DNA from 3 places in the Corallincola platygyrae genome. Region 3 is predicted to be linked to each of the others. Evidence: predicted binding sites of a transcription regulator. Region 3 holds the regulator's gene; each other region holds the start of a gene.
The links. Region 3 encodes MetJ, which represses methionine synthesis genes. Its sites were predicted from a motif close to TAGACGTCTAGACGTCTA; they were not measured.
Positions count from the first base shown of each region.

Region 1: the regulator MetJ is predicted to act here: its motif matches at 1,449-1,466, upstream of metK (methionine adenosyltransferase).
Region 2: the regulator MetJ is predicted to act here: its motif matches at 1,524-1,541, upstream of metA (homoserine O-acetyltransferase MetA).

Region 1 is NZ_BAABLI010000012.1:140,380-143,667, reverse strand. It holds gene rsmE (16S rRNA (uracil(1498)-N(3))-methyltransferase) at 1-127, opposite strand, end outside; gene metK (methionine adenosyltransferase) at 264-1,415, opposite strand; gene tkt (transketolase) at 1,661-3,288, shown strand, end outside.
Region 2 is NZ_BAABLI010000003.1:63,417-66,704, forward strand. It holds gene metH (methionine synthase) at 1-466, opposite strand, end outside; gene metA (homoserine O-acetyltransferase MetA) at 479-1,438, opposite strand; gene ABEA14_RS00330 (HvfX family Cu-binding RiPP maturation protein) at 1,671-2,273, shown strand; gene ABEA14_RS00335 (hypothetical protein) at 2,988-3,288, shown strand, end outside.
Region 3 is NZ_BAABLI010000008.1:42,809-46,096, reverse strand. It holds gene metF (methylenetetrahydrofolate reductase) at 124-1,029, opposite strand; gene metJ (met regulon transcriptional regulator MetJ) at 1,262-1,585, opposite strand; gene metB (cystathionine gamma-synthase) at 1,800-2,957, shown strand; gene metL (bifunctional aspartate kinase/homoserine dehydrogenase II) at 2,995-3,288, shown strand, end outside.

The DNA of each region.
Region 1 (3,288 bases), on a different contig from region 3:
AAAGGGTAATACCATCACCCACACGCATTCTTAATACGCGGGCAACGTGGCCCGCGGCGTCATCTGAAAGTTGAACCTGATCGCCCTGTTGAATCGGATCAGGATGGTAGAGGCGAACTATGCGCATGGGGGATAGAAAGCTCCGTCGCTATAAGTGAGGCAGTGCTTGCATAAATTACAGCGAAAACAGTACAAGCTGTTTGGCAGTATAAACAAAAAAGGCAAGCGTACGCTTGCCTTTATAGTGGGGGCTGATTATTGAATTACAAGCCCGCGGCATCCTTAAGAATGTCAGCTTTATCAACCTGCTCCCAAGGGAACTGCTCACGACCAAAGTGGCCATATGCGGCTGTTTCTTTGTAGATAGGCTGAACCAGATTGAGCATTTCGGTCAGGCCGTATGGGCGCAAGTCAAAGTGCTCACGCACCAGCTTAACCAGCAACTCATCAGCCACTTTACCGGTACCGAAGGTTTCAACGCTGATAGAAGTTGGCTCAGCCACACCAATGGCGTAGCTGACCTGGATCTCACAGCGATCTGCCAGACCCGCCGCAACAATGTTCTTGGCTACATAGCGGCCAGCGTATGCGGCACTGCGGTCAACCTTAGATGGGTCCTTACCAGAGAAAGCACCACCACCGTGACGAGCCATACCACCGTAGGTATCTACAATGATCTTACGGCCGGTGAGGCCACAGTCACCCATTGGACCGCCGATAACGAAACGACCGGTTGGGTTAATGAAGTACTTGGTTTTGTCTGTGATCCACTCGCGTGGTAGGACTGGGTCAATCACCACTTCACGTACTGCTTCAACCAGATCGCTCTGGCTGACGCTGTCGCAATGCTGAGTGGAAAGTACTACGGCGTCGATACCGACTGGCTTACCACCTTCGTAGATAAAGCTGACCTGACTTTTCGCATCAGGACGCAACCAGGGGAGTGTGCCGTTCTTGCGAACTTCAGCCTGACGCTTCACCAAACGGTGAGCATAGGTAATAGGTGCAGGCATCAAAACGTCAGTTTCGTTGCTGGCGTAGCCGAACATTAGGCCCTGGTCACCGGCGCCTTGTTCACGTGGGTCACCACGGTCAACACCTTGTGCGATATCCGGGGACTGCTTACCGATAGCATTCACGACAGCACAAGAGTCAGCATCAAAACCCATGTCAGAGTGAATGTAGCCAATGTCACGTACGGTATCGCGTACCAACTGCTCTATGTCTACCCAGGCTTCGGTGGTCACTTCACCCGCAACCAAAACCATGCCGGTTTTTACCAGGGTCTCACAGGCAACTCGGGCCATCGAATCCTGCTCAAGAATAGCGTCAAGCACGGCATCAGAGATCTGATCCGCTATTTTATCAGGGTGCCCCTCGGAGACTGACTCTGAGGTAAAAATATGTTGTGCCATGGTGTCATCCAGATAGATAGACTGATAAATGTATAAACGTCTAGACGTCTATTCTAACCAATTGTCGTGTTTCGGTGCTAGCCCCAATTTCCAAATTAGGTACATAGCGCTGTTCTCATACGAGTAAACGTAAATTTTAGATTACAGTGAAGCAGTCTGAGAATTTCATTGCTAATGTCCCAAGAAACATTGACAATATGCGTCCATTTTTTTCAGACACTTCATATTTGAGCAGGGAGTATTCGATGCCTTCTCGTCGTGATCTAGCCAATGCGATCCGTGCCTTGAGCATGGACGGTGTGCAAAAAGCCAAGTCCGGACACCCGGGCGCCCCAATGGGTATGGCTGACATCGCCGAGGTTCTGTGGCGCGATTATCTCAAGCACAATCCAACCAATCCGGATTGGGCTGATCGTGACCGCTTTATTCTTTCTAACGGCCACGGTTCAATGCTGCTTTATTCCCTGCTGCATCTTGCCGGCTATGACCTCTCAATTGACGATCTGAAAAACTTCCGTCAGCTGCATTCAAAAACTCCAGGTCACCCTGAATACGGTTATGCACCAGGTGTTGAAACCACCACAGGTCCACTGGGGCAGGGCATCACCAATGCGGTAGGTATGGCGATTGCTGAAAAATCACTGGCTGCACAGTTCAACCGTGATGACCACAACATCGTTGACCACTTCACCTACTGTTTCCTAGGTGATGGCTGCTTGATGGAAGGTATCTCCCACGAAGCTTGTTCTCTGGCCGGCACCCTGGGCCTGGGTAAACTGGTTGCATTCTGGGACGACAACGGCATCTCAATCGACGGTGAAGTAGAAGGTTGGTTCACTGACGATACACCTAAGCGTTTCGAGTCTTACGGCTGGCACGTGATTGCTAACGTTGATGGTCACGATGCTGACGCGATTGCAGCGGCTATCGAAGCGGCGCGTGCAGAAACAAACAAACCGACGCTGATCTGCTGTAAGACAGTGATTGGTTACGGCTCTCCTAACAAAGGTGGCAGCCACGATTGTCACGGTGCTCCTCTCGGTGATGAAGAGATCGCAGCAGCCCGCGAATTCCTGGGTTGGCCTCATGGTCCATTCGAAATCCCTGCAGATCACTACGATGCGTGGAGCGCGAAAGAAGCGGGTCAGGCCGAAGAAGCGGCTTGGCACGACAAGTTCGGCGCATACAAAGCGGCTTACCCAGAGTTGGCGGCTGAATATGAGCGTCGCATGAAGGGTGACCTGCCTGCTGACTTTGCTGAGAAAGCGAATCAGTACATCGCTGACCTGCAGGATAAAGGCGAGGTTATCGCAACGCGTAAAGCGAGCCAGAACTGTTTGAACGCCTACGGTCCTCTGCTGCCAGAATTTATGGGCGGCTCAGCTGACCTGGCAGGTTCAAACCTGACCCTGTGGAGCGATGCTAAAGGCCTGACGGCTGATGATGCCAGCGGCAACTACATCTTCTACGGCGTACGTGAATTCGGTATGTCTGCCATCATGAACGGTATTGCACTGCACAAAGGTTTCGTACCTTACGGCGCAACCTTCCTGATGTTTGTGGAATACGCGCGTAACGCTGTGCGTATGGCTGCACTGATGAAGCAACGCAGCATCTTCGTATATACCCACGATTCTATCGGCCTGGGTGAAGATGGTCCGACGCACCAGCCGGTTGAGCAGCTTTCCAGCCTGCGTATGACACCTAACCTGGAAAACTGGCGTCCATGTGACACCGTTGAATCAGCGGTAGCGTGGAAAGCAGCGATTGAGCGTAAAGACGGTCCTACGTCACTGGTGTTTACTCGCCAGAATCTGGCACACCAGGAGCGTACACCTCAACAAGTTGCTGACATCGCTCGTGGTGGTTACAT
Region 2 (3,288 bases), on a different contig from region 3:
TGGTGTTTCGGAAACCGGGATCGTTCACATCAGGTGAGATGGAAGCGGTGCGGTTAGTCGGGCCCAGTACACCCGCAACAAAACGTGGCACACCGGTTTCGGCTGCAACATCGTCAGCGGCTTTACGAGCTAAGCGGGCAGACTCGAAGTTAATCTCGGTAACCAGCGATTCCATGTCGTAATCAGCCATGGCAATGCTGGTGGCGTTAAAGCTGTTGGTCTCCAGAATATCGGCACCGGCCAACAGGTATTCGCGGTGGATATCGTAGATGATCTCTGGCTGTGTCAGCACCAGCAGGTCATTGTTGCCTTTCAGGTCGGAAGGCCAGTCTGCAAAGCGTTCGCCACGATAGTCGGCTTCTTCCAGTTTGCGATTCTGGATCATGGTACCCATACCGCCGTCAATGATGGCGATACGTTGCTGAAGCGTGTCTTTAAGCGCCTGAATGCGTTGTTCTCTGTTCAAACTTCAATCTTCCTATATCGATTCGGCGTGTTGTTGGCTGAGCGCGGCGAGGTTCGCTTCATTCAGGTCAAACGGGGTCAACTGATACACGTGATAATTAAGCCAGTTGGTAAACAGCAGATTACCATGGCTGCGCCATGTCACCTTATACGGATTGTTTGGATCATCTTTGGCGTAGTAGTTTTCAGGTATCTGAGGCTCGATGCCTGCAGCGATATCACGGCGGTACTCATCGTCGATGGTGTTGGGGTCATACTCGGGGTGGCCTGTGACAAAGAACTGGCGACCATCTTTGGAGCCCACCAGATATAGCCCGGCGATTTCTGAATCAACTAACACTTCCAGCTCAGGATGGTTGTCAATCGCTGATACGCGAACTTCGGCATAACGACTATGGGGAGCAAAGAAATACTCATCAAAACCGCGTAACAGCGGATGCGCCTTGGCTGCCTGGCGAACCTGATGTTCATAGACGCCAGAAAGTTTCTCTTCACGCAGATGACGCAGTAAGTCATAGAAATGGTGCAGCGCAGCATGGGCAGCCCAGCACAGGAACATGGTGCTGGTCACGTGGCTGCGAGACCACTCCATGATTGTTTGCATCCGTTCCCAATAAAGCACTTCTTCAAAGGCGATCTGGCCGAGTGGGGCACCTGTGATGATAAAGCCGTCGTAGCAGTTGTCTTTAACTTCTTCGAAGCTGCGGTAAAAGGCATCGAGGTGTTCTTTCGGCGTGTTCTTGGAAGGGCGATCATCGATGCGTAGCAGCTCGACATCAATCTGTAGCGCACTGTTGGATAACAGGCGCAACAATTGCGTTTCTGTCTCAATCTTCTTTGGCATCAGGTTCAGAATCAGCACTCGAAGGGGGCGGATATCCTGATGCTCTGCTCGCGACGCAGGCATGATGAAAATATTCTCCTGACGAAGAATATTTGCCGCGGGTAGCGAGTCTGGAATTCTGATCGGCATACGCTGTTACCTATATCACCGTGTATATATTAGTTGTATGGGATACACCTTGCCCAAGCTGAACCGAGTCTATCCTAATCACGTTTAGCCGTCTAGAAGTCTTAGTGTCTATACATCCGCTGCTGACAAAGTTTTAACAGATCAGATCTGTCATTAGGTTGAAAGTTATTCGCTGTTAAACCGTTCTATCCTCATAACTGACTTGTTTTGAAAATTGAAGGATGTAGCAATCATGGGTGTGCAACAGTTATATACGCCGGTAGATAATGTGTGGAAACGGATCATGCAGATCGATGGCTTAGGGCCGCTGCTGCTGAGGCTTTACCTGGCACCTGTGATGATCCAGGCAGGCTGGAACAAGATCCAAGGTTTTGATGGTGTTGTTGAATGGTTTGGCAACAGTGACTGGGGTTTGGGATTACCGTTTCCTGCATTGATGGCGACGTTGGCGATAGGCGCAGAGTTTATCGGCGGTATTCTTTTGATCCCGGGCATTCTGGTTCGCTGGGTGAGTATTCCATTGATGGTCACCATGCTGGTCGCGGCGTTCTCGGTTCACTGGGAGAATGGCTGGTTAGCCATTGCAGACCCAAACAGCTGGTTGGCTGGCGAGCAGGTGGCTGAATCTGCGCGTAAGCTGAGTATCGCTAAAGAGATTCTGCAAGAGCACGGTAACTACGATTGGTTAACCTCCAGCGGCAGTTTTGTCGTGCTGAATAACGGTATTGAATTCGCGATAACCTACTTTGTGATGTTGTTGTCGTTGTTCTTTACGGGTGGTGGGCGTTATACCAGTGTGGATTATTGGGTTCATCGAAGTGTTATGAAGTCATAGCTTTTGGCTTTAATGTTAGGCGCCCAAATTTCAATGGCGATAAACGAATAAGGTTTATGGCGCCTAAGGCAAGGGGCTGTATGCGCAGCCCCTTGCCAATCCCCCGCACTCCCAAAGGCTCGTCATCTTCACTTCATCAACTTTGCCAAGCAGCAGAACTGACAAGCGTCCCTGCTTGCAGTTCTTAACGAGGGCGTCCATGCCCTCGTTTGCTCTCTCAGTTGTTTCCGTTCAGCGAGCCTGAAGGGAGACGAGTCCCGTAGCAGAGCCCGGCGCCAATTTTCCCCTTCTATGTGCCCGTAGCGGAGACAAAGGCAAACGTGAAACTGGGCATGGATGCCCAGTTTAGGCTCGTTAAACAGGGATGTTTATCGAGCTGTTAGTGCAGGTGAAGTCGGGAGCGAAGGATTAGCACATAGTTGGGGCGCGACAGGGTTGGTAGGGAGGCTACGCGCAGTGCCTCCCTGCCTTGGGCGCAGATGATTATCTTTGTATAAAAAGATGAATGCTGTGCGCCCGAAATCTTTCACTCAGATAGAGAAACACCGCACCCAGCTCCTTGCCTTGGGCTCAATCGGCTGACCTGCATCAGCAACGCGAAAGGCATGGTCTCGAATGTTTACTGTCTGAAAACTCGTACTGTAGTAGTGTACTTGCAGTATCCTGGCGTCTGGTCGTAAACGACTTTTAGAGTTAAAGCAGGGAAGGCCTCGAGTGAAATTAATTAGAGAATTGTTTCTGGTATTTATTCTTGTTCTGCTTGGCGTCTCGCCTGTTTACGCAGGTATAGATAAACCCAGCTGTGAATCCAGGCTATTGAATGTGTTTGGTGACTACCAAACCATTTTTAAATCGCAGCACTCTGCGGGCAGATTGAACTATGATGGCTTGGCTTCATTGCACGACATTTCAGCTATGAGGGGTCGCCTCAAAGATGATTTTGATGACTTAACAGAACAAGAAATTTTCGTGATTCTATCAGCAAGAATCTTTGGCGATGTATCTAGGGAAGTAG
Region 3 (3,288 bases):
CGTTAGCATGCCCCACGAAGTGTATTCGGCACCATGCGCCCGCGACATACCGTACATCCTGTACATAAAAAAAGGGCAGCCGATAGGCTGCCCAAACTTGGAAGGAAATATTGGTCTAATTCTTTATTCGGCTGCAACCGTCAAATCGGGGCGTACGCCTAGTGAGTGACAGATGGCATACGTTAAATCCGCACGGTTCAGCGTGTAGAAGTGGAAGTCTTTCACACCTTCTTTGGACAGAACCTTCACCATATCCATCGCAATTGAAGCACCCAGCAGGTTACGTGTGGTCTGGTCGTCGTCCAGACCTTCATACATGCGGTGCAGCCACTGCGGAAGATGTACATTAGTCATGCCGGCAAAACGCTTCAGCTGCTTGAAGTTAGACACGGGCAGGATCCCCGGTACAATCTCCACATCAATGCCTGCAGTCACGCAGCGGTCACGGAAACGCAGATAACTTTCGACGTCGTAGAAAAACTGAGTGATCGCACGGTTGGCACCCGCATCAACTTTACGCTTCAGGTTAATCAGGTCAGCCTGTGCACTCTTGGCCTCAGGGTGAACTTCGGGATAGGCCGCGACTGAGATATCAAAATCCGCTTCAGACTTAAGCAGTGCCACCAGATCTGCGGCATACATATCTGGGCGTTCTGTGCTGCCTTCTGGCAAATCACCTCGCAGGGCAACGATCTCACGAATACCGCTGTTCCAGTAATCACGGGCGATCTGGCGCAATTCGTCGCGACTGGCATCAATACATGTCAGGTGAGGGGCCGCTGTTAGCCCTGTATCAGACTTAATGCGCTTAACAATATCGTGGGTACGATCGCGTTCACCGCTGCAGGCACCGTAGGTCACAGAAACGAATTTGGGCTTCAGGGGGGCCAGTCGCTCAATGGAGTTCCAAAGTGTTTGCTCCATCTTCTCGCTACTCGGCGGAAAGAACTCAAACGATACGTTGATATCACCAACTTCTGCCAGGCTCTGATTTAGCAAACCTATCTGCTGTGCGTGACTTAATGCCATTTCACTTCACTCCCTGGCCTTGCCAGTACATGAGGGAGCGTGCTCCCAAAATCTTTTTAGATGTTTAGACGTCTATACGGCCTAAATTTGAGGTGAATCAGAAAAGATGTCAAGCAGTTTTTACGATCTCTATGCCTCGGCATCTGGCCCAAGGCCGCTATCTTATTGACATAATGACGAACATTAAAAAAGGGGCCAGTCAGCCCCTTTCTCATTCGTTACCGAGTAAACGTTAGTCTTCGCTGTGAAGATCCGGTACCGGTAATCCTAATTCTTCCATCTGCTTGCGCACTTCTGCAGGTAGATCATCCGGCGTATCTTTACGCAAGTCATCATCTTCAGGCAGTGGCTGTCCCGTATACGCATGCAGAAACGCCTCACACAACAATTCACTGTTGGTTGCGTGACGAAGATTATTTACCTGGCGACGGGTACGTTCGTCAGTCAGTATCTTCAAAACCTTGAGCGGAATAGAGACGGTGATCTTTTTCACCTGCTCATTCTTTTTACCATGCTCTGCATAGGGGCTAATGTATTCGCCGTTCCAATCAGCCATCTCAGCGTTGCCTGCCTTCAAAATCTGCTAATAACCCTGACGATTGTACTGAGTCAGTCGAACCAGTCAAATTTAGCAATCCAAATGTAAGGATGTTTAGACGTCCAGATGCCTTGACGTCTGAAACATCATCCCTTATCGTTGGCCAATATCTGCCACTGTCCGCACATAATTTGTGGGATAGGCGTCCCAGACCAATAGTGAGAGAAACACCATGAGCAAGAGTAAAGTCGCAACCGTATCTGTGCGCGCCGGTATTGAAACCGACCACCAGCACGGCGCAGTGGTCCCTCCCCTGTATCTTTCCAGCAACTATACCTTTGCCGGCTTTGACCAGCCTCGCCAATATGACTACACCCGTTCTGGTAACCCAACCCGTGATGCCTTAGCCGAAGCCCTGGCAGAACTGGAGCAGGGAGCCCAAGGTGTTGTCACCAGTACTGGTATGTCAGCGGTTCACCTGGCCACCATGTTGCTGCAGGCCGATGATCTCCTGGTCGTTCCTCATGATTGTTATGGCGGTAGCTATCGCCTGTTCACCAATCTAGAGAAGAAAGGCCACTTCAAACTGCTCGTGGTTGACCAAAACGACCCGGCAGCCTTTGCCGATGCCCTGGCGCAGAAGCCTAAAATGGTGTGGGTTGAAACCCCAAGCAACCCATTGCTGCGCGTGGTTGATGTGGCAGCTATCTGCGAACAGGCACATGCCATCGGTGCACTGGTCACTGTCGACAACACATTCCTATCTCCGGTACTTCAACAGCCACTAACGCTGGGTGCGGATATCGTTGTTCACTCAACAACCAAGTACATCAATGGTCACTCAGACGTGGTGGGTGGTGCGGTGGTTGCTAAAGAGAAAGCCTTGGGCGAAGAGCTGGCTTGGTGGGCAAACTGCATCGGTATTACCGGTTCACCATTCGATAGCTTCATGACCATGCGTGGCCTGCGTACACTGAAACCTCGCGTACTACAGCACCAGGCAAATGCAGCAACCATTATTGAATACCTGCAGGGCCAAGATAAAGTTGAGGCTATTTATCACCCTAGCCTGCCAAACCACCCAGGCCATGAGATTGCCAAGCAACAGCAACACGGCTTTGGTGCCATGCTCAGCTTCGAGCTTAAAGGTGGTGTGGAAGAGGTGAAGCAGTTCCTGTCTGGCCTTGAGTTATTCTCGCTGGCAGAATCGCTGGGCGGCGTCGAAAGTCTGGTCGCGCATCCTGCCACCATGACCCATGCGGCGATGGATGAAGCAGCCCGCATTGAGGCCGGCATCGGCAACAACCTTATCCGCCTGTCAGTGGGTATCGAGGATGTCGAAGATTTGATCGCTGACCTGCAAGCAGGTTTCGACGCAGTTAGTTTATAATTCGCCGTCTGGGCATGTTTTAGGATAGATAGCCGTTATGTGGCAGCACACGCAGCGCAGTGAATCCGTTTCATCACGGATCAGAGTCAACAAGTTTGGTGGCAGCAGTCTGGCCGATGCCGACTGTTACCTCCGAGTCGTCGAACTGCTCAAAGAACACACATCACCCGGTGATTTGGTGGTGGTTTCGGCAGCAGGCAAAACTACCAATGCGTTGGTGCTGTGCAGTAAAAGTACTGCGAATGACGAAATTGTCGGCCATACCCTCGAAGACTTGGCGCGCTTTCAAAGTCAGCTGATCACCCAACTGTTGGATGAAACAGCAGCCAAT